Regions from separate parts of the Streptomyces sp. NPDC107522 genome, predicted to be linked through region 2. Evidence: riboswitches for the same ligand, from Rfam matches in the RefSeq annotation. Region 2 holds a riboswitch; the other holds the start of a gene.
What was found. A riboswitch is a leader RNA that binds a small molecule or an ion and turns the genes downstream of it on or off. The one in region 2 is predicted to bind cyclic di-AMP.

Region 1: it holds a riboswitch for cyclic di-AMP, as region 2 does, so the genes downstream of both, ACZ7L6_RS05485 (C40 family peptidase) here and ACZ7L6_RS29555 (M23 family metallopeptidase) in region 2, are expected to answer to the same signal.

The regions. Positions count from the first base shown of each region.
Region 1 is NZ_JBVKAU010000002.1:57,124-70,096, forward strand. Features, by position in the region: gene ACZ7L6_RS05430 (helix-turn-helix transcriptional regulator) at 1-2,411, shown strand, start outside; gene ACZ7L6_RS05435 (hypothetical protein) at 2,408-2,923, opposite strand; gene bioD (dethiobiotin synthase) at 2,980-3,696, opposite strand; gene ACZ7L6_RS05445 (adenosylmethionine--8-amino-7-oxononanoate transaminase) at 3,698-4,978, opposite strand; gene bioB (biotin synthase BioB) at 4,989-6,209, opposite strand; gene ACZ7L6_RS05455 (8-amino-7-oxononanoate synthase) at 6,357-7,484, shown strand; gene ACZ7L6_RS05460 (DUF397 domain-containing protein) at 7,538-7,765, opposite strand; gene ACZ7L6_RS05465 (helix-turn-helix domain-containing protein) at 7,778-8,647, opposite strand; gene ACZ7L6_RS05470 (ATP-binding protein) at 8,861-9,316, shown strand; gene ACZ7L6_RS05475 (LysR family transcriptional regulator) at 9,396-10,310, opposite strand; gene ACZ7L6_RS05480 (LysE family translocator) at 10,402-11,022, shown strand; gene ACZ7L6_RS05485 (C40 family peptidase) at 11,076-11,549, opposite strand; cyclic di-AMP (ydaO/yuaA leader) riboswitch at 11,553-11,685, opposite strand; gene ACZ7L6_RS05490 (hypothetical protein) at 12,105-12,413, opposite strand; gene ACZ7L6_RS05495 (ATP-dependent Clp protease proteolytic subunit) at 12,421-12,973, opposite strand, start outside.
Region 2 is NZ_JBVKAU010000011.1:16,796-34,647, forward strand. Features, by position in the region: gene ACZ7L6_RS29535 (MFS transporter) at 1-580, shown strand, start outside; gene lhgO (L-2-hydroxyglutarate oxidase) at 796-2,004, shown strand; tRNA gene ACZ7L6_RS29545 (tRNA-Met) at 2,345-2,418, shown strand; gene ACZ7L6_RS29550 (PP2C family protein-serine/threonine phosphatase) at 2,564-3,652, shown strand; cyclic di-AMP (ydaO/yuaA leader) riboswitch at 3,886-4,043, shown strand; gene ACZ7L6_RS29555 (M23 family metallopeptidase) at 4,055-5,080, shown strand; gene ACZ7L6_RS29560 (aldo/keto reductase) at 5,271-6,215, shown strand; gene ACZ7L6_RS29565 (PrsW family intramembrane metalloprotease) at 6,339-7,667, opposite strand; gene trmB (tRNA (guanosine(46)-N7)-methyltransferase TrmB) at 7,835-8,731, opposite strand; gene ACZ7L6_RS29575 (dihydrofolate reductase family protein) at 8,792-9,925, opposite strand; gene ACZ7L6_RS29580 (MarR family winged helix-turn-helix transcriptional regulator) at 9,999-10,514, shown strand; gene ACZ7L6_RS29585 (GTP cyclohydrolase II) at 10,652-11,296, shown strand; gene ACZ7L6_RS29590 (S8 family serine peptidase) at 11,367-14,645, opposite strand; gene ACZ7L6_RS29595 (MBL fold metallo-hydrolase) at 14,869-15,660, opposite strand; gene ACZ7L6_RS29600 (SLC13 family permease) at 15,865-17,124, shown strand; gene ACZ7L6_RS29605 (universal stress protein) at 17,129-17,629, shown strand.

The DNA.
Region 1 (12,973 bases), on a different contig from region 2:
CGGAGATACGGCAGTTGCCGGACGACACACGCCTGCTCCTGCTCCTCGCCGCCGCCGACCAGTACCCCGTCCCCACCGACGCCTTCCTGCGCGCCCTCATGGCCGCCCGCCTCGACACACGGTGCTTGGACGCCGCCGAGACGGCCGGGATCGCGCACGCGGGAGCGGGCGGGGTGGTGTTCCACGACGCGTGGACGCGGATCGCGGCCTACGAGACGGGATCCCCGGCCGACCGCCGCGACGTCCACCGACTGCTGGCCCGCGTGCTGCGCGACAAGGGCGAGACACCGTGGCGCTCATGGCACCGGGGTGCGGCGGCGCTCGGCCCCAGCGGGCGACTGGCGGCGGAACTCGGCGCCGCCGCGAGCCGGGCGGGGGACGCGGGCCGGCTCGCCTTGGCACGGGCGCTGGCGGAGCGGGCCGCCGCACTGTGCCCCGACCCGTCCGAGCGAGCGCGCCTGGTGGTCCGGGCCGCCGGGTACGCCTGGCGCTCCGGAGACGGGGACCGGGCGCGCAGGCTGGCGGCCGCCGTCGCGGACGACGCGCTGACCGGGGTAATCGCCCTGCGGTCGGGGAACGCGTCGGAGGCGTTCGACGCGTTGCTGACGGCGGTGGTACAGGCGGGGGCGGACCCGGGGGAGGACGGCGGAGCGGCGTCCTGCGCGCCGACGGCTCCGGACACCGGTGGCGCAGAGGTCGGAGGCTCGGCCGTCACCGAGTTGCGGTCGGTGGACGCTGTCGTGGGCGGGGGTTGTCGGCCGACGGTCGCCGAGGGGGGCGGCGGCCGAGGGGCGAGAGCCGCTGCCTGGGACGTGGGCGGCTCGTCGCCGAGGGAAGCCGCCGACAGCAGGGCCTCCCAGCCCGCGGGCCGCATCGGGTCCAGTACCGCACCTGCGCTCGGCGGTGGCGATGCGCTGCGCGCCGGAGTGCCTCCCGCCGAAGCAGTTCCCGTACCGCCGGCCGCCGACGCGGCCCGCGCTCCCGCCGCGTCCGGCACCGTCGCCACTTCCGCCCCCGCGGATTCAGCCGCCGTAGCCACCCCTGCCCCGGCCCGCGCCCTTGCGGCGTCAGCCGCCGTAGCCACCCCCACCCCCGCCGTCCACCTCCTCGCCCGTGCCACCGAAGCCGCCATCTACACGGGAGACGTACGCCGCCTGCGTGAGGCCGCCCGGGTCGCCGGTCGGCTCGGTGTCGTGCCGCCCGGCACCCTGACGGGTCTCGTGGCCGCGTTCGACGGACGGTACGCGGACGCCCGTGACCAGCTGAAGGCGGCGGCCGGGCGGTGTGGGCCGGGTGGTGATCCCACCGTCCTCATCCATGCCGGGATCGCCGCCCTGCTCCTCGGTGACCACACCCGCGCGGCCACGGCGACCGTCCGCGCGGCCGCCTCCGCCCGGGCGCGGGGCACGCCGGTGACCGTGGCGCAGGCGATGGAGTTCCGGGCGTACGCCGACTTCTGGACGGGACGTCCGAGAGCCGGTGAGGCCGCCGCGACCGACGCGCTGTGGCAGGCCCACGCCACCGGTCAGGACAACGGCGCCTGCCATCTCCAGGCCGCCCTCGCCATGTTCGCGGCACTCACCGCAGACATCGACGTCTGCCGTGAACGCGCCGCGACCGCACGGTCGTACGCCCTCGCTCACGGCCTGGGCCTGCCCGCCGCCCTCGCCCAGTGGGCGCTCGCCTTCCTCGACCTGAGCAGTGGCCGATACGCCGCCGCGGCCACCCGGCTGCGTGCCCTCGCCGCATTCGGCCCCGGACACGGCCACCGGGCCATCCGCCACCTGGCCACCCCGCACTACGTCGAGGCCGCCGTCCGCACCGGCGACACCCGGGTAGCCCGCGTCGCGCACGCCGACTACCACCACTGGGCGAGCACCGTGCGCAGCCCCGACGACCTGGCCCTCAGCGCCCGCTGCCGCGCCCTGCTCGCGCCCGGCGAGGAAGCGATCGACCACTACCGCACCGCCCTCGACCTGCACTCCCACGGCACCCGCGACTTCGAACGCGCGCGCACGGAGCTGCTGTTCGGCAGCGCCCTGCGCCGACTGCGCCGCCGCACCGAGGCACGCGACCGCCTGCACAGCGCCCTGGAGGCGTTCGACTCCTTCGGCGCCCCGCACTGCGCGGCCCAGGCCCGCACCGAACTCCGGGCTCTGGGCACCCCGGCCACCCCGGCGCGGAGCGGCGCCGACACCCCCGTCTCCCGCCTCACGGCCCAGCAGCTCCTGGTCGCCCGCATGGCCGCCGAGGGCGCCACCAACCGCGAGATCGCCGCCCGCCTGGCCCTCAGCCCGCGCACGATCGACCACCACCTGCGGGGCGTCTTCACCCGCCTGGGCATCCGCTCCCGCGTCGAACTGGTGCGGCTCGTCGCCCAGAGCGACGCGAGTGAGGCCGTTCAGGCCTAGGAGAAGGCACGGGCGAACCCGGCGAGGTTCTGCGGGCAGGCCCAGATCTCGCGCGTCATCCGGCGTTCGAACCAGTTGTCCGACTCCTCGTCGGGCCAGAGCTCGTCCTCGGCCACGGCCGCTTCACCGGCGGTCTCCCGCTCCGGGTGGGCCAGCATCTCCAGGACGTACCGAAAGTTGTCCAGCCCGTCATCGTCCTGGAGGTCGTCACAGGGATGCTCGTCATGGGTACAGGGCCTCTGCCCGAGAGCCTGCTCGACGGCGCCCATCGCCTTCAGCACATGGGCCTCGGCCTCTGCGTCCGGGTAGGCGTAGATCACGTACGGGCCTATGAGCACCAGCCCGAGGGTCCACAGCGCCGTGTCCGGACCGTCTGCCGCCACGCTCGCCCGGAGGTTCCTCGCGCACTCCAGCACTTTCGTCGGCGCATCGCCCAGGTAGTAGCCGTGCCGGATCTCGTCCCACTCGCCGATCAGGACGTCCCACTCGGCGACCGCATCTGCATTGACCATGATCAGAGCATGGCACGAGGGTCTGACACCCGGGGAGCGTCACCCGCAGCCACGCCTCACGGCGCCACCCGCCCCCGGAACCCCTCCGCGTCCCACGTCCCGAACAGCCGCGGCGCCAGCCAACCCGGGGCCGCCGAGCGGAAGTCGGCCGACGACAGCAACCCCGCACCCGCCGGCACCGCACCCAGCAGCGGCGCCCCCGCCACCTCCGGCAGATCCGCGACATTGCAACGCGACGCCAGATCCGGTGCCTCGGGCCAGCTGCCGATGACCACACCCAGCAAGTCCAGCCGCCGACCCCGCAGTTCGCGTGCCGTCAGTTCCGTCGTGTTCAGCGTGCCCAGACCCGCCGACGCCACCACCAGAACCGGCGCCGCCATCAGCTCGGCCGCGTCCGCCAGCGTGCCGCCCGCCTCGTCGAAGCGGACGAGCAGCCCGCCCGCCCCCTCGACCAGCACCAGGTCGTGCTCGGCAGCCAACTTGGCGGCGGCGTCGGCGATCTCATGCGGGTGGACCGGCGCACGGCCGGCCCGCCGTGCGGCGGTCGCCGGGGCCAACGGGTCGGGGTAGCGGGCGAGTTCGCCGGTCGTTATGGTGCCGGCGAGTCGCGCGACCTCGTCGGCGTCCCCGCGCTCGTCCGGCCGTACACCGGTCTGCGCGGCCTTGAGCACCGCCACCGACCGGCCCGTCGCCACAGCCGCCGCGGCGACTGCGGCGGTCGTGACCGTCTTGCCGACCTCCGTGCCCGTGCCCGTGATCACCAGTACCGGCATGTCAGCCCTCCCGTGCCGCCGCGCACACCGCGCGGGCGATCCGTGCCACGTCCGCGTCGCCCGTGACGTAGGGCGGCATCGTGTAGATCAGGTCGCGGAACGGCCGCACCCACACGCCCTCGCGCACGGCGGCAGCGGTCGCCGCCTTCATGTCCACTGCGTGGTCCAGCTGGACGACCCCGATGGCGCCGAGGACTCGGACATCCTTCACGCCCGGAATGTCCTTCGCGTGGCCCAGGCCTTCCCGCAGCCCCGCCTCGATCCGCTTGACCTCGGCCAACCAGTCCTGGCCGAGCAGCAGCTCGATCGAGGCGCAGGCGACCGCGGCGGCCAGCGGATTGCCCATGAAGGTCGGGCCGTGAGCCAGCACCGGCACCTCGCCCCGCGAGATGCCGTCGGCCACGCGGGACGTGCACAGCGTCGCGGCCATCGTCATGTAGCCGCCGGTCAGCGCCTTGCCCACGCACATGACGTCCGGTGTCACCGCTGCGTGATCCGCCGCGAACAGCGCGCCCGTGCGCCCGAACCCGGTCGCGATCTCGTCGAACACCAGCAGCACGTCGTGCGCGTCGCACGCCTCCCGCAGCACCCGCAGATACGCGGGGGAGTGGAACCGCATCCCGCCCGCGCCCTGCACGACCGGCTCGACGATCACGGCGGCCAGTTCATCGGCGTGCCGTGCGATCAGCGAGCGCAGATGGTCGGCGTACGACTCCTCGTACTCCGCCGGCGGCGGGTCCGCGAACACCTGGCGCTGGAGCACCCCGGTCCACAGCTCGTGCATCCCGCCCTCGGGGTCGCACACCGACATCGGCTGCCAGGTGTCGCCGTGGTAGCCGCCGCGCCAGGTCAGCAGCCGCTGCTTGCCGGGGCGGCCCAGCGAACGCCAGTACTGCAGGCACATCTTGACCGCGACCTCGACCGACACCGACCCGGAGTCGGCGAGGAAGACATGCTCCAGGCCGTCGGGCGACATGTCGACAAGGAGCTTCGCCAGGCGTACGGCGGGCTCGTGGGTGAGCCCGCCGAACATCACATGGCTCATCCGCGACAGCTGCTCGCGCGCGGCCTCGTTGAGCACCGGGTTGTTGTAGCCGTGGATGGCCGACCACCAGGACGACATGCCGTCGACCAGCTCGCCGGAGCCGTCGGCCAGTTTCAGCCGCACCCCGTTCGCCGACTCCACGACGAGCGGCTCGATACGGCCGGGCATGGGGCCGTACGGATGCCAGACGTGCCGCCGGTCGAGCTCCAGCAGCTCGGGCACGCTCAGGTCGGGCATTTGGTGCAGGTCAGGCATTGGGTGCGAGGTCCGTTCCGGCGCCCCGGCGGCGTACGGCGACCAGGTCGGTGCGCGGCTCGCCGACCGGCGCGGCAGCGGCCGTACCGCACACACCGCCACCCTCGTGCGACCCGCAGCCCGCGCTCTCGTGCGACCCGCACCCGGCGCTCTCATGGGACCCGCAGCCCGCGCTCTCGTGCGAGCCGCACCCGCCCCCGGCCGCCGCAGCCCGGTGCTCCGGCAGCGTCACCTGGTCGGCGCCCTCCACCTCGAACCCGGCGTCCGCGATCATCTCCAGGTCGGCCTTGCCGGCCTGGCCCTCGCTGGTGAGGTAGTCGCCGAGGAAGATCGAGTTGGCCAGGTGCAGGGCGAGGGGCTGCATCGTGCGCAGATGCACCTCGCGGCCGCCCGCGATGCGCACCTCGACGTCCGGGCACACGAACCGGACCATCGCCAGGATCCGCAGGCAGCGCTGCGGGGTGAGGTTCCACTCCTTGGCGAGCGGGGTGCCCTCGAACGGGATCAGGAAGTTGACCGGCACCGAGTCCGGGTCCAGCTCGCGCAGCGAGTAGACGACGTCGACCAGGTCCTCGTCGCTCTCGCCCATGCCCGCGATGAGGCCGGAGCAGGCGGACAGGCCGGCCGAGTGCGCCTTCTGCACGGTGTCGACCCGGTCGGCGTACGTGTGCGTGGTCGTGATGTCCCCGTACGTGGACTCCGAGGTGTTGAGGTTGTGGTTGTACGCGTCCGCGCCCGCCTCGCGCAGCCGCTCCGCCTGGCCGTCGGAGAGAAGGCCGAGGCAGGCGCAGACCTCGACGCCCTCGTTCTGGTCCTTGATCGTCTTGATGGTCTCGGAGACCCGGTCCACGTCACGGTCCGTCGGGCCGCGCCCGGACGCCACCAGACACACCCGCTTGGCGCCACCCGCCAATCCGGCGGCCGCGGCCTGGGAGGCCTCGTCCGGCTTGAGCCAGGTGTACTTCAGGATGCCGGCGGTGGAGCCGAGCCGCTGGGAACAGTAGGAACAGTCCTCCGGGCACAGGCCCGACTTGAGGTTGACGAGGTAGTTGAGTTTCACCCGTCGGCCGAACCAGTGACGGCGCACCTTTCCGGCCGCGGCCACCACATCGAGCAGGTCGTCGTCGGAAGTGGCGAGGACGGCCAGCGCCTCCTCGCGGGTCGGCAGCTCGCGCCGAAGCCCCTTGTCCACCAGCGTGTTCAGCAGGTCCATGGGAGCAGATCCTGTCCTACGGACCCACCTCGGGCCAAGGAGAGTTCGTACAACAGAGGCGTTTCGACGTGTGGGTATTGCCACATCCTGGGCTGCGGGTCTTGCGACTAGTGTCTGTTCACTGCCTACAAAAGCATCGGAGGACCCATGGCGTTCGGCTGGATCGACGAGCAGGCCGAGCGGCGCCGCCGCATCGGACTCGTGCGGACCCTGCGCCCCCGCCCCGCCGATTCACCGCTCCTCGACCTCGCCGGAAACGACTACCTGGGCCTGGCCCAGCACCCCGAGGTCGTCGAGGGCGCCGCCGCGGCCGCCCGCACCTGGGGCGGCGGCGCGACCGGCTCCCGCCTGGTCACCGGCACCACCGAGCTGCATGCCGAGCTGGAGCGCGAGCTGGCCGACTTCTGCGGCTTCGAGGCCGCGCTGGTCTTCTCCTCCGGGTATGCGGCGAACCTGGCCGCTGTCACCGCGCTGACCCCGCGCGGCTCCCTGATCGTCGCCGACGCCGGCAACCACGCCTCGCTCATCGACGGCTGCCGGCTGGCCCGCGCCACCACCGAGGTGGTGGAGCACGCCGACCCGGACGCGGTGCGCAAGGCGCTGCAGACGCATGACGGGCCCGCCGTCGTCGTCTCCGACACGGTGTTCTCCGTCGACGGCGACCAGGCCCCGCTCGCCGGGCTCGCCGACGCCTGCCGGGAGTACGGCGCCGGACTGGTCCTCGACGACGCCCACGGGCTCGGCGTGCTCGGCACCGGCGGGCGTGGTGCCCCTTACGGGGCGGGCCTCGCGGGCGCCGACGACGTCGTCGTCACCGTCACCCTGTCCAAGTCGCTCGGCAGCCAGGGCGGGGCCGTGCTCGGCCCGGCCCGGGTGATCGACCATCTGGTGAACACGGCACGGACGTTCATCTTCGACACGGGCCTCGCGCCCGCCGCGGTGGGGGCGGCCCTGGCCGCCCTCCGGCTGTTGCGTCGCGAGCCGGAGCGGGCGGGACGGGCGCGCGCGGTGGCGGGCGAGTTGTACACCCGCCTGACGGCCGCGGGCCTGACGGCGGTCCGTCCGGACGCCGCGGTCGTCTCGGTGCGCGCGCCCTCCCGGCAGGAGGCTGTCCAATGGGCGGCCGACTGCCGTACGGCAGGCCTGGCCGTGGGCTGCTTCCGTCCTCCCTCCGTTCCCGACGGCATCTCCCGGCTGAGGCTGACTGCCCGCGCGGACCTCTCCGAGGCGCAGATCGAGCGCGCTGTACAGGTGATCGGCGAAACACGACCATGAGTCGGCGTGACACGGCCGGGAACCGCCCTTGACGAAAATCGGTCAGGAACTGATCAGGACTGGAACGCGGCGGTGAAGCCCGCCCAGCTCTCGGGGGAGAAGAGCAGCGCGGGCCCGGCCGGATCCTTGGAGTCGCGCACGGCGAGCAGCCCGATCCAGGGACCGGAGTGCGCCCGTGCCGTCTCGACGCAGTTGTTGGCGCCGGTGCTGTAGCTGCTGCGCAGCCATCGGACACCGAGCAGATCGGTACTTGAGTTCACGTTCCGAGGCAGTGCGGTCATGGTGCCTCCTTCTTACGCGCCGCCACCCAGCGCGGCGATGTAATCCATCGATTCCTCGGGCGAAAGGGCGTGGATCCGAAGGGCGTTGAAGGCCTCCGTGTAGGCCTGGAGGTCTTCTTTCCGTTCGAGATAGAGGCTACTCGTCAAGTGGTCGAGAACAACCACATCCAGATCAGAAGTGCTCGAAAATGAGAAGATAACGAAAGGCCCGGTGATGCCGATATGCTCCCCGGCCGCGAACGGCAGTACCTGCAAGCGGACATGCGGCAACCGCGCCGCCTCCAACAGCCGCCCCAGCTGCCGCGTCATCACTTCGGGCCCGCCGATCTCCCGGCGCAGCACCGCCTCGTCGAGCACCGCGCTCAGCCGCAACGGCGGATCGGCGTGCAGCACGTCCTGCCTGGCCAGACGGACCGCGACCAGCGCGTCGAGCCGTTCGTCGGCGGCGTCGTCGAGTCCGCTCACCGCGGCCCGTGTCACCGCCCGGGCGTACTCCGGTGTCTGCAGCAGCCCGGGCACCACGGAGGTCTCCAGCGTGCGCATCGCGCTCGCCTGGGACTCCAGGCTGATGAAGTCCCGGTAGGTCGGCGGCAGCACGCCCCGGTACGCGTGCCACCAGTGGTGCCGACCACCACCGTCGTCCGACTCTGCCAACACCAGGAGCAACTCGCGCAGTTGGGAGTCCCGTACACCGTAGGCGTCGAGCAGTAACCGCACATCGGCCGGTTTCACCCCGCTGGCGCCGGTCTCGATCCGGCTCACCTTGGACTGGTGCCAGCCCACCAACCGGGCCGCCTCACCACTGGTGAGCCCGGCTCCGGTGCGCAACGCACGCAGTTCCGCGCCCAGTTTCCGGCGGCGTACCGCGGGTCCGTGCTGCATGGGCAACTCCTTACTCCAACCGAGCCGCCCAAATACGGTCTGCCGTCGCAGAGTTCACCGCTTCGAGCGACAGATATATGCATATCTTGGTGGATCGGCACCCTGACGGCCCTGGTAATGGCAGTCTGGCGACGAAGCACCAGTCCGGGACCGTACTCGAACCATCCGCTCCGTGTCGGACTGCGGTCCCGTTGGGAAAGGGACGACATCGCCATGGCAGATCACTTGGAAGCATCCGTCACTCTGCCGAGCGATCCCGCCTCGGTCTCCGCGGCCCGGGCGTATGTGGTCACCACCCTCGCCGAGTGGGGACTGCCACCGGAGACGGAGACGGCCGACACCATCCGGTTGATCGTCTCCGAACTCACCACCAACGCCGTACAGCACACCCTCGGTCAGTCACCCACCTTCACGGTCGACCTCGAGCTCGACCGTGACGAACACCTGCGCATCGGCGTCACCGACAGCCATCCGCGGTTCCCCAAGCGGCTGCCGGCCGCGGTCCAGCAGGACAACGGGCGTGGCATGGTCATCATCCGCTGGCTGACCGCGGAGTGCGGCGGCAAGCTGAGGGTGCGGCCGACGCGGGAGGGCGGCAAGACCGTCTCCATCGAGCTGCCGTGGATCGTACCGGCGGAGGCGACAGCGCTCCGCGCGGAGGGGCCGTGATGGGCGAGTGCCGCGATGGGTTGTCTGTCGTCTGCGGCTCCGTTGCGGCTGGTCGCGCAGTTCCCCGCGCCCCTTGGGGTCAGGACAGCTGAGCTCGGCTGAAAGTGCCGCGCAGTAGCGCGCGGAAGGCGTCCGCTGCGGGGGACGTCTCGGCCGTGCGGTAGGCGACCGAGACCGTACGGCGTAGCTCCCCGCCCTCCAGTGCGCGCACCCCCACCGGAGTGACCGATGTGCGCGCCACCATCTCCGGTACGAGCGCCACTCCGAGGCCCGCGCTGGCCAGCGCGCACACCAGGAGGTATCCGGGTGTCGGGACCAGCACCGACGGTGTGGCACCGGCCCGGGCCAGGAGCGCCTCGACGCCCCGTCGGGCCGGAGCGTCCGGCGCCATGCTGATCAGGGGCTGGCCGGCGAGCTCGGCCAGCGGCAGGCGTGCGGTTCCGCTGGTGAGGGCGTGGCCCGGGGCGGACACCAGGACCAGCTCCTCGACGAGGATCGGCTCGATGCCTACGGAGGACGGGAGCGGGATCGGGTCACCCGGCTGATAGGCGTGCGTCAGGGCCAGGTCGACCTCGCCGGCTGCCACGGCGGTGACGCCGGCCGAGGGTTCGTAGTCGGCGACGGTCAGCTCCACGTCCGGATGGGCCCGGCGGAAGGCGCTGAGGGCCGGCGGCAGCAGATGGATGCCGGCCGTCTGGAAGGTGCCAAGGCGGAGCGTGCCGCCCGACAGCCCGGTCAGCCGGGCCAGTTCGTGCCGGGCCCGCTCGAGCTCGTCCAGCACCCGCCGCGCCCGGGTCACCAGCAGCTCCCCCGCACCCGTCAGCCGCGCCCCGCGGTGGTGCCGTACCAGAAGGGCGGTGCCCGCCTCGCGTTCCAGCTTGGCCAGCTGCTGGGAGAGCGCCGGCGTGGTGTAGCCGAGCCGCTCGGCCGCTCGGGTGATCGAACCCGCCTCCGCGACCGCCACCAGCGCGGCGAGCCGGGTCGGGTCGTACATGCGAGTCTCCCAGGAGCCTAAACCAATGCTTTAGGAGTCTCCAGAATATTCGAAATACCTGTTGAAGGCTTCCGGACGGCACTCTGGCCGCATGGATGCTCAGCTCATCGCCTTCACCGGGGTCTCCGCCGGCCTGGTCGCCATGCCCGGGGCGGACTTCACCGTCGTCGTACGCAACGCCCTCGTCTCCCGCCGGGCGGGCATCGCCTGCGCGCTCGGGATCGGGGCCGGGCTGCTGGTTCATGTGACGCTGGCGGTGGTGGGAGTCGCCGCGGTGCTGGCCGCCGTACCGGCGCTGTTCCGGGCGCTCCAGGTGGTGGGCGGTGTCTATGTGCTGTACCTGGGCGTTCAGACGCTGCGGCAGCGGCACACCGAGGTGGCCGACACGGGCGCGGGCGAGGATTCCACCGCGCGGCCGCTGCGGCAGGGCTTCGTCACCAACGCCCTCAACCCGAAGGCGTCCCTCACCTTCCTCAGCGTGCTGCCGCAGTTCGTGCCCGCGGGCGCTCCGGCGCTGCCCCGCACGCTGCTGCTGGCCCTGATCGTGCTCGCGATCGCGCTGGTGTGGTTCCAGGTCGTCGCACTGCTGGTGGACCGGCTCGGCAGGTGGCTGCGCAGGCCACGCGCCGCCCGGGCGGTCACGCTCGGCACGGGGGCCGCGCTGACGGCCTTCGGCCTGGCGCTCCTCGCGGGGCCGCTGTCGGCCCTGTGAGGCCCCGGGGGCGGTGACGGCACATCAGACTGCCGTCACCGCCTCCGGGAAGGTCACTTGACCCGGCCGTACCAGACGCTCCTGGTCCAGATCTTCTGCAGCTTCACGACGTCCCCGCTCTTCGGGGAGTGCCAGATCTTTCCCTTCCCGGCGTAGATGCCGACGTGGTAGACGTTCGACCCCGAGTGGAAGAACACCAGGTCCCCGGCCTTGCGGTTACTGGCGGAGATGTGACGCGTCTTGTTGTACTGCTGAGCCGCCGTACGGGGCAGCTTCTTGCCCGCCTTCTTGTACGAGTACAGCGTGAGCCCTGAGCAGTCGAACCTGTACGGCCCGGTGGCGCCCCACTTGTACGGGGAGCCCTTCTTGGAGGCCGCCACTTGAAGTGCCTTGGACGCCGGCGTCGCGGCTTCGGCCTCGGCGGTGAGGCCGGGGGCGACGACGGTGCCGCCCACTGCGGCGAGGGTGAGAGCGGAGGCCGTACCGGCCCGGGCCATCAGCGACGGGACACGATTGAGCGCAGTCATGCGCAACCCTTCGTCAGCCGCCTGTGAAGGATGACCTGTCGGATTCGGGCTGGCGAAGTTGCCCGGCCGCGTTGCCGCGGCTTCACCCCAAGGGTTGCTCGGATCGAACGAACGTCCGCTCCGGCGACCCGTCTTGCTCGGGTCCTCCACTCCTGCCGATCCACTCCTGAAGACCGGTCATCCGGGCGGCGGCAGGACTCGGCGTCCGCCCGGACCGCCCCGCCGCTGTGGCGGGGGCTTGTCATCAGACAGGGATCTTGACGCACGAGTGAGCGAAATACCCAACGGAATCGGGGATTTGTGTTGTTACTCACCACTCACCCGTTCGGGTGGGTAGCCACGTTTTCGTAGGGGTGTCCAGATGCCCGAGGAGCCCCGGACCAGGGACGGAACGCTCGATTCCGCCTTGACGTCATGACTGTTGCGCAACCCTGACAGGCATACAAAAGGAGAAGTGACTACGCCGAAAGGGGGTACGTCATTTGGTCCGTTTCAGCCCCGCTCCGGACGCCTCGTCAATGGGCCGAGGCGTCCGGTGTCGCTCTGAACACGCCGTCAACTGTCGGAGCGCGGCGGCACCGTGACGCGAGCCGTGCGGCGCTCTCCGTCCAGCACGCGCAACGCACGCGCCAGCGTGGGCGCGTGCAGCTCCGTCTCACCGCGCTGGTGCATCAGCGCCAGCGCGTCCCGGAGCTCGGCCGCCCTGGCGACCAGCGCCTGGGCGGCGCGCAGTCCGCGGTAGGTGTCGCCGTGCTGCGCCGGGTTGATCCGGCCCAGTAGGTCGACCACGTCGAGGTAACGGTCGATCAGCTCGCCCTCCGCACGGGTCAGTGCGGGCAGGGGTGGCAACTCGGGTGGGAGCACCGGCCGATCACCGCCCAGTGGGCGGGGCGAGGGTGGTCTTGCGGCTGGGGATGATCCGGTCCACCAGGCCGTACTCCACGGCGGCCTGCGCGTCCAGGATCTTGTCCCGCTCGATGTCGGCGCCGACCTGCTCGCGGCTGCGCCCGGTGTGCCGGACGAGCAGCTCCTCGAGGCGGGCCCGAATGCGCGTCAGTTCGTCGGCCTGGATGGCGAGATCGCTCGCCTGTCCCTCGATCGGCTCGGGCAGCCCCGGCTGGTGGATCACCATGCGCGCCCCCGGCAGCGCGAACCGCTTCCCCGGAGCGCCCCCGGCCAGCAGCACCGCGGCGGCCGAACCGGCCTGGCCCAGGCAGATCGTCTCCACGTCGCAGGTGACGTACTGCATCGTGTCGTAGATCGCCGTCATGGCGCTGAACGAGCCGCCGGGCGAGTTGATGTACAGCGAGATGTCCCGGTCGGGTTCCTTGTGCTCCAGGTACATGAACTGCGCCATCACATCGTTGGCCGAGGTCTCGTCGACCTGGGTGCCGAGGAAGACGATCCGCTCCTCCAGCAGCTTC
Region 2 (17,852 bases):
GGCGACCTACCGGGGCTTCGGCGACGAGGGCGTCGACCTCGCGCAGGCCGCCCTCGAACGCAACCGTGGCCTCGCCACGGCCCGCACCATGAGCTTCTTCCGGCTCGTCGAGGCACGCGCGCACGCACGCGCGGGTGACGCGCAGGCGGCGGGAGCCGCGCTGAAGGCGGCGGAGGGCTGGCTCGAACGGTCCCGGGAGGGTGACAACGATCCGTCTTGGCTCGGGTTCTACTCCTACGACAGGTTCGCCGCGGACGCCGCCGAGTGCTATCGGGACCTGAAGGCTCCACGGCAGGTGCGGCGGTTCACGGAGCAGGCGCTGTCGAAGCCGACGGAGGAGTTCGTACGGTCGCACGGGCTGCGGCTCGTCGTTTCGGCGGTCGCCGAGCTCGAGTCGGGCAATCTCGATGCGGCGTGCGAGCAGGGCGTGCGGGCGGTGGAGGTCGCGGGGCGGATATCTTCTGCGCGCACTACCGAGTACGTGAAGGATCTTCTTCATCGGCTTGAGCCGTATGGGGACGAGCCGCGGGTTGTGGAGTTGCGGGAGCGGGCTCGGCCGCTTCTCATGGCTCCGGCGTGAGCGCTCCGCTTCGGGGGGCGGGTGCCTTCTCGTCTGCCTGGTTTTTGTCGCTTGCAGGTGCAGGTTGTCCGTGGTTGATCGCGCCCACGCGGGTGGGGCCGCATATCAGCAGAGTCCCGCGCCCCTTTTCCGGCGCTGCAGTCCCCTGGGTTTGAAGGCGTTGTCAGTGGCGCAGTGCACTATCGAAGCCGGAGGTGGTGCAGGTGGCGGGGCAGGTGCGGTCTGTCGGCTACGACTGTGATGTGCTCGTGATCGGTGGGGGGATCGTCGGGCTGTCCACCGCGTACGCGATCACGCGTGCCGCGCCGGGGACGCGGGTGACCGTGCTGGAGAAGGAGCCGGGGCCCGCCCGGCATCAGACGGGGCGCAACAGCGGGGTCATCCACAGCGGGATCTACTACCGGCCTGGGTCGCTGAAGGCGCGGTACGCGGTGCGGGGCGCCGCCGAGATGGTCAAGTTCTGCGCGGAGTACGGCGTCGCGCACGCCGTCACCGGCAAGCTGATCGTCGCGACGGAGCGGGAGGAGCTGCCGCGGCTGCACGCGCTGGTGCAGCGCGGGCGGGAGAACGGGATTCCGGTGCGGGAGCTGGGCGCCGCGCAGATCTCGGAGTACGAGCCCGAGGTGCGGGGGCTCGCGGCGATACACGTCGGGACGACGGGCGTGTGCGACTTCGTCGGGGTCGCCCGGCAGCTGGCCGAGGCGTCGGGGGCGGAGATCCGGTACGGCGCCGAGGTCGAGCGGGTCGACCGGCGGGCGGAGCTGGGGGTCGCCGTACGGACCACGCGCGGGGACGTCGTGCGGGGGCGGGTGCTGGTGAACTGTGCCGGGCTGTACTGCGACGAGGTGGCCCGGATGACAGGGGACGAGCCGGGGGTGCGGATCGTGCCGTTCCGGGGCGAGTACTACTCGCTGGCGCGGCCCGAGCTGGTGCGGGGGCTGGTGTATCCGGTGCCGGATCCGGCGTTCCCGTTCCTCGGGGTGCATCTCACGCGCGGGATCGACGGGGATGTGCACATCGGGCCCAACGCGGTGCCGGCGCTGGCCCGGGAGGGGTACGGGTGGGGGGTCGTACGGCCGCGGGAGGTCGGGGTGACCGTGGCTTGGCCCGGGGTGTGGCGGATGGCTCGGCAGCACTGGCGGTACGGGGCGGGGGAGCTGCGGCGATCGGTGTCCAAGGGGGCGTTCACGGAGGCGGTGCGGAGGTTGTTGCCTGCGGTGACGTCCGATGATCTGGTGCCTGCGGCGGCGGGGGTGCGGGCGCAGGCGGTGTTGCGGGACGGGTCGCTGGTGGATGACTTTCTGATCAGGGAGGGGGCTCGGGCGGTGCATGTGTTGAATGCGCCGAGTCCTGCGGCTACGGCCTCGCTGCCGATCGGGCGGGAGGTTGCGCGGCGGGTGGTGGCGGTGCTGGAGGGTGTTTGAGCGGGTGGGTGCGGTGCCGGTGCCGGCTGCCTGGGGTTTTCTCGCCCCCGCCGCCCCTACCCGTCCCATCCTGAAGAGGCTCCGCCCCTTCCACCCCGCCAGGGGCCTGCCGCCCCCTGGACCCCCGCTTCGGCCCCGAAAGGGCCTCGTCCTCAAACGCCGGACGGGCTGAATGACGCGGACCGGCGTCGAGAAGCGGAAGCCCCTACGGGTGGGCGGGGGCCAGGGATGGCGGCGCCTTCTCCTCGAGCGCCAGACAGGCCGGAAGTGCTGGTCAGACGCAGGCCGTGGAAAGCCGTGTGCTTCGAGTCCTGCGGATGGCGTACTATGGACTCACCGACGCGGGGTGGAGCAGCTCGGTAGCTCGCTGGGCTCATAACCCAGAGGTCGCAGGTTCAAATCCTGTCCCCGCTACTGAAGGCTCAGGGCCGGAACTGATCAGTTCAGTTCCGGCCCTGAGTGTTTTTCTCCCGCGCCCCCTCCCGACTCCCGTCGGCCCCACTCGCCCGGTCGGCCCTCCCCACTCGCCCTCCGCCCCCGCTTCGGAAACGCTGGTGGCGTGGAGGAACGGCGGATCTCGTACGCACGCCGGTTCGTCCGGCTGCTGCCGGCCCTGTCGATCGGGGCCGGGGGCGTGTACGACTACGCCACCCCGACGGATTTCACCGGCGCCCCCTTCTTCACCGCCGCGCCCCTGGTCGCCGCCCCGCTCTACACGCAGCGCGGCACGGTCGTCACAGGCCTGGTCGCCTTCGCCGTACTGCTCGGGCTCCGCATTCATCTCGGCGGCCTCCCCCGGGCGGAGGTGATCACCGAGCTGGTCACCGTGGTGGTCGTCTGCGTGCTCGCCGTCCTCATCAACCTTCTCGTCCGCCGCAGCAACGAGCGCCTCGCCTCCGCACGCGAGATCGCCGAGGCGGCCCAGCGCGCCGTCCTGCCGGAGCCCGCCGAGCGGATCGGAGGGTTCCAGATCGCGGCCAGGTACGAGGCGGCGCAGAAGGGCGCCTCCATCGGCGGTGACCTGTACGCCGTGCAGGACAGCCCGCACGGTGTACGGGTCGTCGTGGGGGACGTACGCGGCAAGGGCATGGGTGCCGTGGGGGCCGTCGCCGTCGTCATCGGGGCCTTCCGGGAGGCCGCCGAGCAGGAGGCCACTCTGGAGGCAGTGGCACAGCGGCTGGAGCGGGCGCTGGCGCGCGAGCGTATGCGGCGCGAGGGAGTCGAGTCCTACGAGGGGTTCACCACCGCCGTACTCGCCGAGCTGCCGCACGGCAACGGGATCGTGCGGCTCGTCAACCGCGGGCACCCACCGCCCCTGCTGCTGTACGCCGACGGCAGCGTGCGCTCGCTGCTCGCCACCGAGCCCGCGCTGCCGCTGGGCATGGCGGAGCTCGGCGCCTGGCCCGACCGGGCCGAGGAGGCCGACTTCGTGAGCGGATCCACGCTGCTGCTGTACACCGACGGCCTGTCCGAGGCGCGGGACGAGAACGGACGGTTCTACGACCCCGAGGTGGGTCTCGCGGGGCAGCGGGCCGACGCACAGCGCGAGCCGGCCGCGCTCCTCGGTGCGCTCGCCGCGGAGGTGCGCCGGCACTCCGGGGACGGGATGGCGGACGACATGGCCCTCATCGCCGTACGACGACCGTGATCGTTCTCACCAAGGGTGATCGGGCGACCGCCCTCCGCATAACAACTGACATACCGTCAATACCTGTGTGGCTCCCGAGCCTCGGCCAACTCGCCCGATTTAGGCCGCTCATGACCCCTAAGTCCCGCTGAAAATAGTTAATGATCAAGCGGAACAGCTTGGAATCCGCACCTCGCGTCTATTAACGTTCGATAACGCAGCGCGGTCGTCCCAGCCGTCACAAGAGATGGCTCCGTGCGCACGCGCCGAATCCCGCAAGGGAGCCGGGGAACCACCACCCTGGGGTGAATCGCGCGGATTCCGCCGTGAAGTCACGGACGGTATACGCGCGTAGGAGACCTTCCTGCTCCGAACCCGTCAGCTAACCCGGTAGGCGAGAAGGAAGGAAAGGAGTACGCCCACGTGGCGTCCAACAGGCCTGCTACGCAAGCCCCGTTCGTGCCGAGTCAGCGCAGCACCGACACCTTCGGCTACGACAGCTACCGCACCGACGAGGGCCCGTTCGAGGAGTGGAACCCCACCGCGGAGTCCATTCGTCCGGTCCGTGGCAGGCATCGCGTCGCCAAGCAGCGCGGCGGGGGACTCGCGCGCAGCTCCACGGTTCTCGGCGTCGGCGTCATAGCCGCCGTCGGCGCGGGCGGCATGGCCAGCGCGCAGAGCGGCAAGCCGCCGGTCGCCATCACCATGCCCGACCTGCCGCTGATCTCCGACGACGACTCCTCCGCCGCCGAGGACTCCGCGACCGCGCTGAGCACCATGGGCGAGACCACCGAGGAGACCACCCAGGGCACCAGCGACGCCGGTGAGGCGCTGCGGGCCCGGATCATCGCCCAGGTCGAGCAGCAGCAGGACCAGATCCAGAACAAGGCCGCCGCCGAAGCGGTCGCCGCCGCCGAGAAGGAGGCCGCCGCCGCGGCCGCCAAGGCGGAGAAGGAGGCCGAGGCCAAGGCCGCCGCCGCCAAGGCCAAGGCCGAGGAGGAGGCCCGCAAGAAGGCCGAGGCCGAGCGCCTCGCCGAGCTGGCCAAGCAGTACACGCTGCCGACCTCCTCGTACACCATCACCTCGACCTTCGGTCAGGCCGGCGCCTACTGGTCGTCCGGCTACCACACGGGCCTCGACTTCGCCGCCCCGTCCGGCACGCTGATCAAGGCGGTCCACTCCGGCACGATCACGTTCGCCGGCTGGGACGGCTCGTACGGCTACAAGACCGTGCTGACCCTCGACGACGGCACCGAGCTCTGGTTCGCGCACCAGTCCTCGATCAGCGTCAGCGTGGGCCAGAAGGTCAACACGGGCGACGTCATCGGCCGCGTGGGCGCCACCGGCAACGTGACCGGTGCCCACCTCCACCTCGAGGTGCACCCCGACGGCAGCACGAGCGGCATCGACCCGATGGCGTGGCTGCAGAGCAAGGGCCTCACGCCCTGAGGTTCACCCGCTTCCGAGACCGCGTTTCGGATGCCCCGGCCTTTGATCCCGGTTCCGATCCCCCGGCGGTCCTGACGGCTACCCCCCACGTCAGGGCTGCCGGTTTCCGGAGCGCCGGGGTCCGCTTGTTTACGGGAAATTTGCGGGCGTCCCGGAAGACCGGGCTCCGCCAAGCGCGTTGATGTCGAGCATGACTTCTCTTCGCAAGCTCGGCTCCTCCGACCTCGAGGTCTCCCCGCTCTCCCTCGGCGGCAACGTCTTCGGCTGGACCGCCGACGAGGACCGGTCCTTCGCCGTCCTCGACGCCTACACGGCGGCCGGCGGCAACTTCATCGACACGGCCGACTCGTACTCGGCCTGGGTCGAGGGCAACGCGGGCGGCGAGTCCGAGACCATCATCGGCAAGTGGCTGCGGGCGCGCGGCAACCGGGACGACGTCGTCATCGCCACGAAGGTCAGCCAGCACCCCGACTTCCAGGGCCTGTCCGCCGCCAACATCAAGGCCGCCGCGGACGCCTCGCTCCGCCGCCTCGGCACCGACCGCATCGACCTCTACTACACCCACTTCGACAAGCCCGAAGTCCCGGTCGAGGAGATCATCGGCGCGCTGGACGAGCTGGTGAAGGCGGGCAAGGTACGGCACATCGCCGCCTCCAACATCTCCGCCGAGCGGCTGCGGGCGTCCCTGGACTTCTCCGACCGCGAGGGCCTCGCCCGGTACGTCGCCCTGCAGCCCCACTACAACCTGGTCTCCCGCGACACCTACGAGGGCGAGCTCCAGGACCTCGCCGAGCGGGAAGGCCTCGCGGCGGTCCCGTACTACGCCCTGGCGTCCGGCTTCCTCACGGGCAAGTACCGCGCCGGTACGACGGTGGGGAGCCCGCGCGCCCAGGGCGCCGGCAGGTACCTGGAGACGGAGCGGGGCCGCAACGTGCTCGCCGTCCTCGACGAGATCGCCCAGGCCCACGAGGCGCCGGTGGCCACGGTGGCCCTGGCCTGGCTGGCGTCCCGGCCGACGGTCGCGGCCCCGATCGCCTCGGCCCGGACGGTCGAGCAGCTGCCGGCACTGCTGGGCGTGGCGGAGCTGAGGCTGACGGACGGGCAGCTGGAGAAGCTGACGGCCGCGTCGGCCTGAGTCCTTCAGCCCGCCTGGGGTGCTGCCCCCTGGCGGGGTCGGAGGGGCGCAGCCCCTGAAGGCCGGGACGGGTAGGGGCGGCGGGGGCGAGACCGACACCGGCCCGCCCGCCGCCTACTACGGTCACGTCCGATACGGGTTGTACGCGGGGTACGGCACCCCTCCGTACCCCTGCCCGTACATCTGTCCGTACATCTGTCCGTACGGCTGCCAGTGACCCGGCGCCGGATATCCATACGTCGGCCAGACCTGCGCGGCATTCAGCGCGGGGCGTGCGAAAGCGCGGCGCCCCCACAGCTCGTGCAGCAACTCCCGTTCCCGTACGACGAAGTCGGCGCCGGCCCGTCCGCGGCGCCCCCGGTGCCGTAGGAACGCCAGCGACGTGGCGTACGCCTCGTACTGCGCCACCGCCCGGGCCGCCTCCCGCCCGCCGTGGCGCCGCGCGTACTGCCGGGCCACCCGCCGGGCCCGCATCGAGCCGAGCGCGAACGGCTCGCCCGGGGTCAGCCACCCGGCGGCGACGTATGCGGGCAGTTCCTCGCGCACGGTCCTCAGCTCGCGCTGCCGGGTCCAGATCACGAGCCAGGTCAGCAGGCCGAACGTGGGGACCATGAAGGCCGCGTAGACGGCGAAGAACCCGTACTCGCCGAGGGCCGACGAGCCGTTCCAGGTGGCGTGCATGCCCATGGCGAGCAGCAGCCCGGAGATCGGGAGGAGCACGCGGCGCAGGTGCTGTCGTGGGCCGGACAGCGCCGCGATGCCGAAGCCGATGCCGGTGAGGACGGTGAAGAGGGGGTGCGCGAAGGGCGACATGATGACGCGGACGAAGAAGGTCGCCGCGGTGACGGAGGCGATGCCGCTGTCGCCGGAGAGCTGGTCGGTGCCGAAGGCGGTGCCGAGGTAGAGGATGTTCTCGGTGAAGGCGAAGCCGGTGGCGGTGACACCGGCTATCACCACGCCGTCGACGATTCCGGTGAAGTCCTGTCTGCGGAAGAGGAAGACGAGCAGGACGGCGGCCGCCTTGGCCGTCTCCTCCACGATGGGCGCTATGACGGTCGCGCCGAGGGTGTCCGCGTGCGACGGATCGGCCGTCGCGGTCGCTATCCATCTGGTCGCGAAGCTGTTGGCGACGATCGCTATCAGCGCCGCCGCGCAGGCGCCCCAGGCGAAGGAGAACAGCAGGTTGCGCCAGGGGCCCGGTTCGACGCGGTCCAGCCACCGGAAGGAGGCGACCAGCAGCGGCACCGGCAGCACGGCGAGCCCGAGTCCGACCAGGAACCCTTCGGTGCCGGTCTGCTCACGCACCAGGGCGAGGATGACCAGCCCGGAGAGCGCGAGCAGGGTGCTGAGCGCGCCGTAACGCACCCAGCGCTTCTGCCACCAGTGCGCGTGCCGCAGTGCGCCGCCGGCGGGACCGGTGGGGTGCGTCGGGTACGGGGGACAGGTGGCCACGGCATTGACCCTAACGAGACGGGGGCGCCGCCCGCAGCAGCGCGAGGGGTTCCGGCGCCGGTGGGGGTGCTGTCGATGCTGCTTTAGATGCCCTGCAGATGCTGTTGTCGGTGCTCTTGTACGCGCTCTTGTAAGTGCTGTTCTTCCCGCTGTTCTTCCCGCTGTTCCTACCGCTGTACGCGGCGGAAGAGCAGGTCGTTCACCACATGACCCTTGTCCAGTCCCTGCCCCTCGAAACGGGTCAGCGGACGGGACTGCGGACGCGGCGCGAACCCGCCGTCGGCCTGGGTGTTCTCGAAGTCGGGGTGTGCGGTCAGCACTTCGAGCATCTGTTCGGCGTACGGCTCCCAGTCGGTGGCGCAGTGCACGAGGGCTCCGGGCTTCAGCCGGGTCGCGGCGAGGCTGAGGAACTCGGGCTGGATGAGGCGCCGCTTGTGGTGCCGCTTCTTGGGCCAGGGGTCGGGGAAGTAGACGCGCAGCCCGTCGAGCGAGTCGGGGGCGAGCATCTCGCGCAGCAGGATGATGGCGTCGCCGTTGCCGACGCGCAGGTTGGTGAGCCCGTTCCGGTCGGCGAGGCCCAGCAGATTGCCCTGACCGGGGGTGTGCACGTCGACGGCGAGGATGTTGGTGCCGGGATCGGCGGCGGCCATCTGGGCCGTGGCCTCCCCCATCCCGAAGCCGATCTCCAGAACGACCGGATTGCTGTTCCCGAACAGCTCACCGAGGTCGACGACGCGCTGCCCGTCGATGTCCAGCCCCCACTTGGGCCACAGCCGCTGCAACGCGTCCGCCTGCCCCGCGGTCACCCTGCTCCGCCGCGGCTGGAAACTCCGGATCCGCCGCTCGAAGTGCGACCCGGCGGGATCGGCCTTGGGCCCGTCCGGGAACCGGGGCTCGCCCTTGGCCCGGGTGTGCCGAATAGAGACACCCGGGAGGTGAGGGGCATGCTCGCCGGAGAGGCCGGGCTGCTCGGAGGCGCCGGGCTGCTCGGAGGCGCCGGGCTGCTCGGGGATGCCGGGGGTGCCGGGGGCGTCGGCTTCTGGGGCGTTGAGGGAGTCAGACACAGTGGGATCGATTTTACGGGGACGGCGCGGCACCAGGTTTCAGCCCGTCCGGCAGCCGGATCAGGTCAGCAGGTGACCGTTGGGAGCCTTCGCCCGCTCCTCGTACTCCGGCAGGACCAGGACGTCCACCCCCTCCCCCGCCAGCACACCGCTCCCGTCGGCCCCCGCCACGAATGTGTCCGGCTCCCGCCAAGCCGTCACCACCCGCCGTACCCCCGCCTCCAGGATCAGCCGCGCACAAGGCACAGGCCGGGACGCCCGGCGCGTGCACGGCTCCAGGCTGCTGTACACCGTCGCGGTCGCCAGCCTCGGATCCCCCGGCGCGATCTTCGCCAGCGCCGCCTCCTCCGCATGCACCACCGGATCGCCCCCTTCCCGGGAGTACCCGCGGGCCAGCTCGGTCCCGTCGGCGGCCACGACCACCGCCCCCACACTGAACGCCGTATCCGACGGCGGACACTGCGCGGCGAGCTCGCACGCCAAGGCCAGCCAGTGCCGGTCGGCCGCGGCAGGGAGGACTCCGGCGCCCGGCGCCGTCGGCTCGTAGCGCATCAGCACGACGTCCTCGATCCGCCGCGTCTCCAGCAGGCGCAGCCGTCCGCCCTGGTACCCGCCCGGCCCGAACAGCCGCGGCGCGTCCGGGTCCCCCACGAACAGCGGCGCCAGCACCAGCTGCAGCTCGTCCGCCAGCCCCTGCTGGAGCAGCTGCGTGTGGATCGTGCCACCGCCCTCGACCATCAGCCGCTCCACCCCGCGCACCTCGCGCAGGTGCTCCAGCAGGCCGCGCCAGTCGAGCTCCGCGCCCAGCGCGACCACGTCCGCCGCGACCGGCGCCCGCCGCAGCCGCTCCGCGCCCTTCTCCGTCGTACAGACGACCTTCTCGCCGCCGGTGTGCCAGAAGTTCGCCGTCGGATCCAGTTCGCCGGACGCGCTGACCGTGACCTTCAGCGGATACTCCGGCTTCCCCGCCGCGACCCGCGCCGCCCGCCGCTCGGCGGAGTTCACCAGCAGCCGCGGGTTGTCCGCGCGGATCGTGCCGGCGCCGATGAGGATCGCGTCCACGGACGCCCGTACCTCGTCGACCCGGTCGAAGTCGGCCGGGCTGGACAGGAGCAGCCGCTCCGGGGTGGTGTCGTCGAGGTAGCCGTCCAGGGAGACGGCGGCGGACAGCAGGACGTAGGGGTACGACGGCATCGGCGCGCTCTCCGGCTCGGCTTCTCGGCATCTCAGGCTTGGTTCAAGTTTGAAACAAACCTACACTGGTCGCATGACGACTCGCTGGCTCACTCCCGAAGAGCAGCGCGCCTGGCGCGCGTACATCGCCGCCGCCGCGCTCGTGGAGGACGCGCTGGACCGGCAGCTCCAGCAGGAAGCCGGCATGCCCCACCTGTATTACTCCATCCTCGCCACCCTGTCCGAGGCTCCGGAGCGCCGACTGCGCATGACCGACCTCGCGGAAGGCCTGAAGATCACCCGCAGTCGGCTGACGTACGGCGTCTCGCGGCTGGAGAAGGACGGCCTGGTGCGGCGCGAGGACTGCCGCTGGGACAAGCGCGGCAGCATCGCGACCCTCACGGACGAGGGTATGCGGGTCCTGGAGGGCGCGGCCCCGGGGCATGTCGAGACCGTACGGTCGCTGCTCTTCGACCGGCTGACCCCGGAGCAGGTCGGACAGCTGGAGGAGATCTTCACGGCGATCGGCGAGGGGTTCCAGGGGGACAGCGCGCACGCGACGCCGGATGAGGTGCCCTGGCGGCGGCGTTCCGGCAAATCCTGTTCGTAACGCCCCTTGTACGGGTTGTACGTGACGCGCATGACAAACCTGTTGCTTCAAATTTAAAGCATGGGGTAGGGTCCTGGACCGAGGAGCTGCTTCAAATCTGAAGCAGCAGGCCCACGGACGGAACCCGGAGAACCCGCATGCCCGACTTCACCGCCGCCGCCACCCAGCGCGCCCGCGTCCGGGTCCCGCTGCGCTTCCACGACGGCTACCGTGCCGACGCCGAACTGGTCACCTTCCACGGACTCGCCGACGGCCAGGAGCACGTGGCCGTCGTCCTCGGCGACCCGGCCCCCGGCACCACCCCCCTGGTCCGCCTGCACTCCGAGTGCCTGACCGGCGACGTCTTCGGCTCGGCCCGCTGCGACTGCGGTCCCCAGCTGCGCGAGGCCGTCGAGCGCATCGCCGAGCACGGCGGCGTGCTGCTGTACCTGCGCCAGGAGGGCCGCGGCATCGGCCTCTACAACAAGCTCGACGCGTACGCCCTCCAGGACCAGGGCCTCGACACCTACGCCGCGAACGCAGCCCTGGGCCTCCCCGAGGACGCCCGCGACTACACGGCCGCCGCCCAGATGCTCACCGCCCTCGGCATCGGCGAACTGGACCTGCTCTCCAACAACCCCGACAAGGCCGACCAGCTGCGCGCCCTCGGCATCGAGGTCCGCGACCGCGTCCCCACCGGCGTCTTCGCCACCCCGGACAACGTCCGCTACCTGCGCGCGAAGGTGCTGCAGACCCAGCACACGCTGCCGCTGGGGGATCTGGCCGGGCTCAACGTGGGCTGAAGCACCTGGGCACAGCAAAGGGGCGGGCGCCCGGCACCGGACACCCGCCCCGCTGTCGTACGTACGACGACTACGGCGTGACCTTCTCGATCGTCACCCCGCCCACACCCGCGGTCGTCCCGCGCGTGTTCACCAGCCGTACCTCACCGAAGAGCTGCCGGCCCTCGGGCACGGCCCGCGCCACGGTGACGTTCGCCGACACCTTCGCCGAGTCGCCCGTGCCGAGCTTCACCGCGGCCTCGCCGACCGTGACCGAGCCGAGCGAGGACGAGAAGAACGCGTCCCGGTATTCGTACGCGGTCGAGCCGGACGGCACCTCGAAGCCGACGACCTCCACGGTGTAGGTGCCGGCGGCCGGGGCGGCGATGGAGACGGCCTCCTCGGAGTCGCCGTCCGCGGACTGGCCGACGAGGTTGCCCTCGGCGTCGTACACGTTGAGGTCGAGGTCGGCGCCCAGGTCGGAGACCTTGCCGATGGCGACGTCCAGGGACGTGGTGCCCTCGGGGAACCCGATCGTGCTGGTCTGCGTCGCGCCGTCGGCGATGGTGGGCCGCGTGGTCCTCGACGAGCCGAGCGCGCCGCCCTTGAGGGTGCCGTCCACGGCCTCCAGCTTGTTGGTCACCGTCCAGGAGGCGGCGACCGGCGTGCCGACCTCGGCCTCCGGCACGGTCACGGACGCCGGGTCGAAGGAGGCGCCGTACACGGTGGCGTTCAGCTTGTACGGGTTGTCCAACAGCGCCGACGTACGGCGCGCGTCGACCTCGATCTCCCAGACGCCGGGCAGCGGGTCCGCGTAGGAGGCGATGTCCGTGGTGTTCGGGTCGTCGTCGGCGGCCGTGACGCCGTACGGGCTGATGGCGCTGAACTTCGTCAGGCTGCCCTCCTTCAGCCCGCCGAGCGTGACCTGGAGCGACTTCGCGCCCTCCGGGACGGTCACGAAGTACGACCTGAAGTTGTTGCGCTGCACCGAGCCCGAGGCGGTGAAGGTGTGCTTCACCGGCGTGGAGACCACGACGGTGTTGAGGATCTGCTGGTCGACGCCCACCGTCCGCGGGTCGTCGGCCACGAGGATCGCGCTCTTGATGCCCGCGTGCTTCGGCGCGGCCTGCACCTTGACGGTCACCGCCTTGTTCAGCGGCAGGTCGACCACCTTGGGGCCGAGGATCGAGAAGGTGCGGGCCTTGTTGTTCGCCAGGCGCAGGGTGTGCGGGACCGGGCCGGCGGGTCCGGACGTACGGGTGATGGTGACGTCGTACGACTTCTTCCGCCCGGCCTTGAGGCCGCCCTCGCGGTCGTAGATGCCGGTGCCGAAGCCCGGCGTCTTCAGCGCCTGGTCGAGAGCGGTGTCGACCGGCGCCTTCACGGCGTACTCGTGAGCGGTGGCGCCCGCCTTGACCGCCTTCCAGGCGTCGAGGACGTCGATGCGGCCGGCACCCTCCTCGTACGCCTGAAGTCCCTCGATGTGGTGGGCGGTCGAGGTGAGCGCGGTGCGCAGCTTCTGGGGCGTGAGGTCGATGCCCTTGTGCTTCGCGGCGCTCAGCAGCAGCGCGCTCGCGCCCGCCGCCTGCGGGGCCGCCATCGACGTGCCGTTGTACATGGCGTAGCCGGCCGGCAGCTTCCAGCCCGCCTCGGCCAGGGGTGCGCCGGGCATCCAGGCCGGGATGGTGCTGACCGCGGAGCCGGGGGCGACGACGGTCGGGGTGAAGCCGCCGTCCTCACGCGGGCCGCGCGAGGAGAAGTTGAACAGCTGGTACTTGTTCGCCACGCCGCTGCCGTAATTGGCGGCGAACGTCTCCTTCGAGACGCCGGCGCCGACCGAGAGGACCTTGTCGGCGAGGCCGGGGTCGCCGATGGTGTTGGCGCCGGGGCCGGAGTTGCCCCCGGAGATGACGAGCTGGACGCCGTAGGTGTCGATGAGCCGGGTGTAGAGCTCGGCACGCGCGTTGTTGCCGTCGTTCAGCGGGGGCAGGCCGCCGATGGACATGTTGACGACGTCGACGCCGCGGTTGACGACGAGGTCGATCATGCCCTCGGTGAGCGCGACGCTGGAGCAGCCGGGGCCGAAGACGCAGGCCCGGGACGACACGATCTTCGCGCCGGGGGCGGCGCCGTTCATGTGCTTGCTGCCGAGCAGGCCGCCCGCGGCGGTGATGCCGGCCACGTGGCTGCCGTGCGAACCGGCGGTGAGGCCGATGTTGACGAAGTCGGCCTTCTTGCCGACCCAGTCGCCGCCCAGCGGGTCCATCGGGACGTCCTTGCGGATCTCGACGACGAAGTCCTGGCTCTCGTCGATGTCCGTGGCGGGGTCGTCGGTGCCGAAGTGGCCGACCTGGAAGCCGTCCTTGTACGGCTTCATCGGGGTGTCGTCGGTGAAGTCGCCGTTGTCGTCGACGTCGACGGTGACCGTGCCGGCCTTCGCGTCGTACAGGACGCCCCAGTCGTCGGTCTTGTCACCGTCGCGGTTGACGTCACCGTCGGCGTCGCCGTCCTTGACCTCGCCCTGGGTGGTGACGGCCTCGCGGAAGGTGCTGATCCGGTACTCGCCCGCGGGCGCCTTCCAGGTCTTGTCGCCGTAGGTGAAGCTGGGCCCGGTGACGGAGGTGGTCATCGCCCGCCAGGTGCCGTCGCCGTCGACGAGGGGGTCGGTGGCGGTCACCCAGTCGACGATCTTGCGCTCACCCGTCGTCGTCTTCTGCAGCGCGGGACTGGCGAGGTCGACGCCGGTGTCGAGGACACCGATGGTGACTCCGCGCCCGTCGGCCTTCGGGTTCTTCTTCACGAAGTCGACGGCGCCCGTCTCGAAGGACGGGTTGTACGGGTTCTTCGCGGGGGTGTTCTCGTCCGGGCCGGGATAAGTGGCCGCGGAGGCGCCGGACTTGCCGCCGCTGTCGAGGTCCGGCTCCTCCAGGGGTATCTCGTCGCGCAGGTCGATGGCCTGCACGGAGGAGAGCTTCGCGGCGGCGGCGATGGCCGAGTCCGCCCTGCCGGTCGGCACGGTGGCGCGTACGTAGCCGAGCTTGTCGTACGTACGGCCCACCGAGCCGCCCTTGACGGCGTCCAGCTCCCGGGCGACCTTCTCGGTCTGCCCCGGCGCCGTGGCGATCATCATCGTGACGGTCTTGGCGCGCTGTGCCTTGGCCTGGGCGAGGAGGTCGGCGTCGTCCGAACCGAGCTTGTCGTGGGCGGACTTGACGCCGGGGTCGGCCGCGGTGACGGTGGCGCCGTCCGCGGCGAGGGCGAGGGGCAGAGGCCCGGCCGCGGAGAGCGCGGCGACGAGGCCCGCGGCCACGGCGATACGGGCGGCGCGTCGCGCGCCCGGTATCGGGGCCGGGTGGGGGGTGGGGGGCATGGTGATCCCTGGTGCTGAAGGAACGTAGGCATCGGCGGCCGGGTCGGGCACCTTCGACCGCCGCGGTCCGGATGGTGCTTCCGGATGATCGCCAAGCTTTCCTCAAGGGACCGATTTCTGTTGATAGTTCACGGAGGGAAGATCACGGACTGGCGGGAACCCGCCATGCGTCACTGGGGACTTATCGGGCCGGGCTGTGACATTCCTGTGAGGCCGCCGTCCATCAGCCCAGCTGAAGCCGGTCGGCCAGTCCCGCCGCGGTGAACGCGGCCACCAGTTCCTCCCGCCCCTCGGTGAAGTGGGCCCAGCTGTCGAAGTGGACGGGAACGACGCGCCGCGCCCCGAGGATCCGGGTGGCCTCCACGGCCCGGGCGCTGTCGAGGGTGAGCAACTGGCGGTCGAGGACGGCCGTGCGCGCGGCACCGGCGAAGAGGACGGCGGTGTCGACGGGCCCGAACCGCTCGGCGATCTCCTCGACCGGCCCGAGCTGGGCGTTGTCGCCGCTGACGTACACCGTGGGCAGACCCTCGCCGGTCAGTACGAAGCCGACGACCTGACCGACGACCGCTTCGAGTTCCTCGCGCTCCCCCGGGCCGTGCAGTGCGGGCACCCCGGTCACCGTGATCGACCCTCCACCGGACCGGTCCACCTCCACGGACTCCCAGTCCGCCAGTCCTCGCGCGGTACCGCCGAGCCGTCCCGCGCCACTGGGCGTGGTGAGGGTGAGCGGTATGCCGGCGAGCAGCGCACGGCCGGAGACGTCGAGGTTGTCGGGGTGCTCGTCGTGCGAGAGCAACACGACGTCGATGCGGCCGAGTTCGGCGGGCGAGGCGGAGGCGGCGGCGGTCTTGGTCAGCGCGCGGCCGCCGCCCAGGGGGTAGTCGCCCGGGGCGTCGAAGGTGGGGTCGGTGAGGAGTCGCAGGCCGGCGTACTCGATGAGGGCGGTGGGGCCGCCGAAGACGCGGACGGGGACGGCGGCGGGGATCTGTTCGGTGGTGGTGCGGTTGGCGACCATCGTCGGACCTCACGGTTGAGTAGGGGCGTATCCGTGAGGCACAGCTAACCGTGCCTCACGGATGGACGCAACCCAAAACGTGAGATGCCGCCTCCTTACCCTCCGCAGGTACCGTTCGCCGTGATTCACCGGCGGCCCGTCCGCCACCGCACGGGAGGGCGGCCCGGCCAACCCGCCCTCCGCCGCCGTACGGAAGGAACGACCCTGAACACCCCGCTCGCGGAGACCCTGTCCGCGGCTCTGCTCGTCCTGGTGCTGGTGTGCGCCGTCGTGCGGCCCTTCGGTCTGCCGGAGGCGGTGGTCGCCGTTCCGGCCGCCGCGCTCGTGGTCGCCGTCGGGGCCGTCTCCCTGGACGACGCGCGGGCCGAGGCCGAACAGCTCGGTCCGGTGATCGGATTCCTGGCGGCCGTCCTGGTGCTCGCCCAACTCTGCGACGACGAAGGGCTGTTCCAGGCGTGCGGGGCGTGGATGGCGCGTACGGCGGCGGGCCGGCCGCGCAGGCTGCTGGTTCAGGTGTTCCTGGCCGCGTCGGCGATCACGGCGGTGCTCAGCCTGGACGCCACGGTGGTGCTGCTCACGCCGGTGGTGTTCGCCACCGCCGCCCGGCTGGGCGCCCGCCCCAAACCGCACGTCTACGCCTGCACCCACCTGTCGAACACGGCCTCGCTGCTGCTGCCGGTGTCCAACCTGACCAACCTGCTGGCGTTCGCGGCCAGCGGGCTGAGCTTCACCCGGTTCGCCGCGCTGATGACGTTGCCCTGGCTGGCGGCGATCGCCGTCGAGTACGTCGTCTTCCGCAAGTTCTTCGCCACGGACCTGGACGCGGGCGCGCGGGCCCCGTCGGGCACCGAGCCGACCGAACTGCCCTTGTTCGCCCTGGTGACGGTGGCGTGCACGCTGGCCGGGTTCGTGCTGACCTCCGCGCTCGGCATCGATCCGGCGTGGGCGGCCCTGGCGGGCGCGCTGACCCTCGCCACCCGGGCCCTCCTGCGGCGTCGCACGACCCCGAAGGCGCTGCTCGGCGCGGCCTCGGTGCCGTTTCTCGCCTTCGTACTGGCCCTGGGCATCGTGGTACGGGCGGTCGTCGACAACGGTCTCGACTCGGCGCTCGGCCGACTGATCCCCGACGGCACCGGGCTGCCCGCCCTGCTCGGCATCGCCGCGCTGGCCGCGGTCCTCGCCAACGTGATCAACAATCTGCCCGCGGTCCTGGTCCTGCTGCCGCTGACCGCCCCGTCCGGGCCGGGCGCCGTCCTCGCCGTGCTGCTCGGCGTGAACATCGGCCCCAACCTCACCTACGCCGGCTCGCTGGCCACCCTGCTGTGGCGGCGCATCGTGCACGCCCACGAAGGCGAGGTGGAGCTGAGGGAGTTCACCCGTCTCGGTGTGTATGCCGTACCGGCAAGTCTGGGCGCCTCCGTACTGGCACTGTGGGCCTCACTGGCCGCGATCGGAGGAGGCTGACGCCATGGCCGTGGTCGTCTGGATCGTCGAGGGCACCTGGCCCGCCTGCGTGGACGCCGCCCGCACCCACGCCCCCGCGGACGCCGACATCGTCCTGCTGCACGTCACCCCGGCGGATGTCCCGGGTGCGGCGCACGGCGCCTTCGCCGGGCTGCTCGGCCGCGGCCGCCCCGACCGCGATCCCGGCACACGCCTGAGCGACCTGGCCGCCACCTCCGCCGCGGAACTCCTCCGGACCGCCGCCGACCGCCTGGGCCGGCCCTGCACGCGCGCCCGGCGCACCGGCCGCATCGAGCACGAGGTCGTCGCCGCGGCGGAGGGCGCCGACCTGCTCATCCTGGCCCGCGACGGCGACCGCACCCACCTCGGCCCCCGCAGCCTCGGCCCCACCAGCCGCTTCGTCGTCGACCACGCCCCCTGCCCGGCCCTGCTGGTCTGGCCGGAACCGGCCCCCGACCTGTCGACGATGCCGCCCCCGCCGCCTCGTCCTCCGCATCACGGTTGAGGCGACGGGAGTCGAAGAAACCTCATTGCGCCTGTGTGCGTGAGCGAATGCAGCGCCACCCGAAAGAGAGCACCCCCATCGCTTCCCCAACCGCACCGGCCCCACACAGCGCGGTTGCCCAGACGGCACGGATCACCCGAAAACGAGTCAGCGTCCGAGCCAGCCGAAGCCGACCCGAACGCTGCGTAGCAGGTCAGAGGGCGTTTGCCTTCCCCGCCACCGG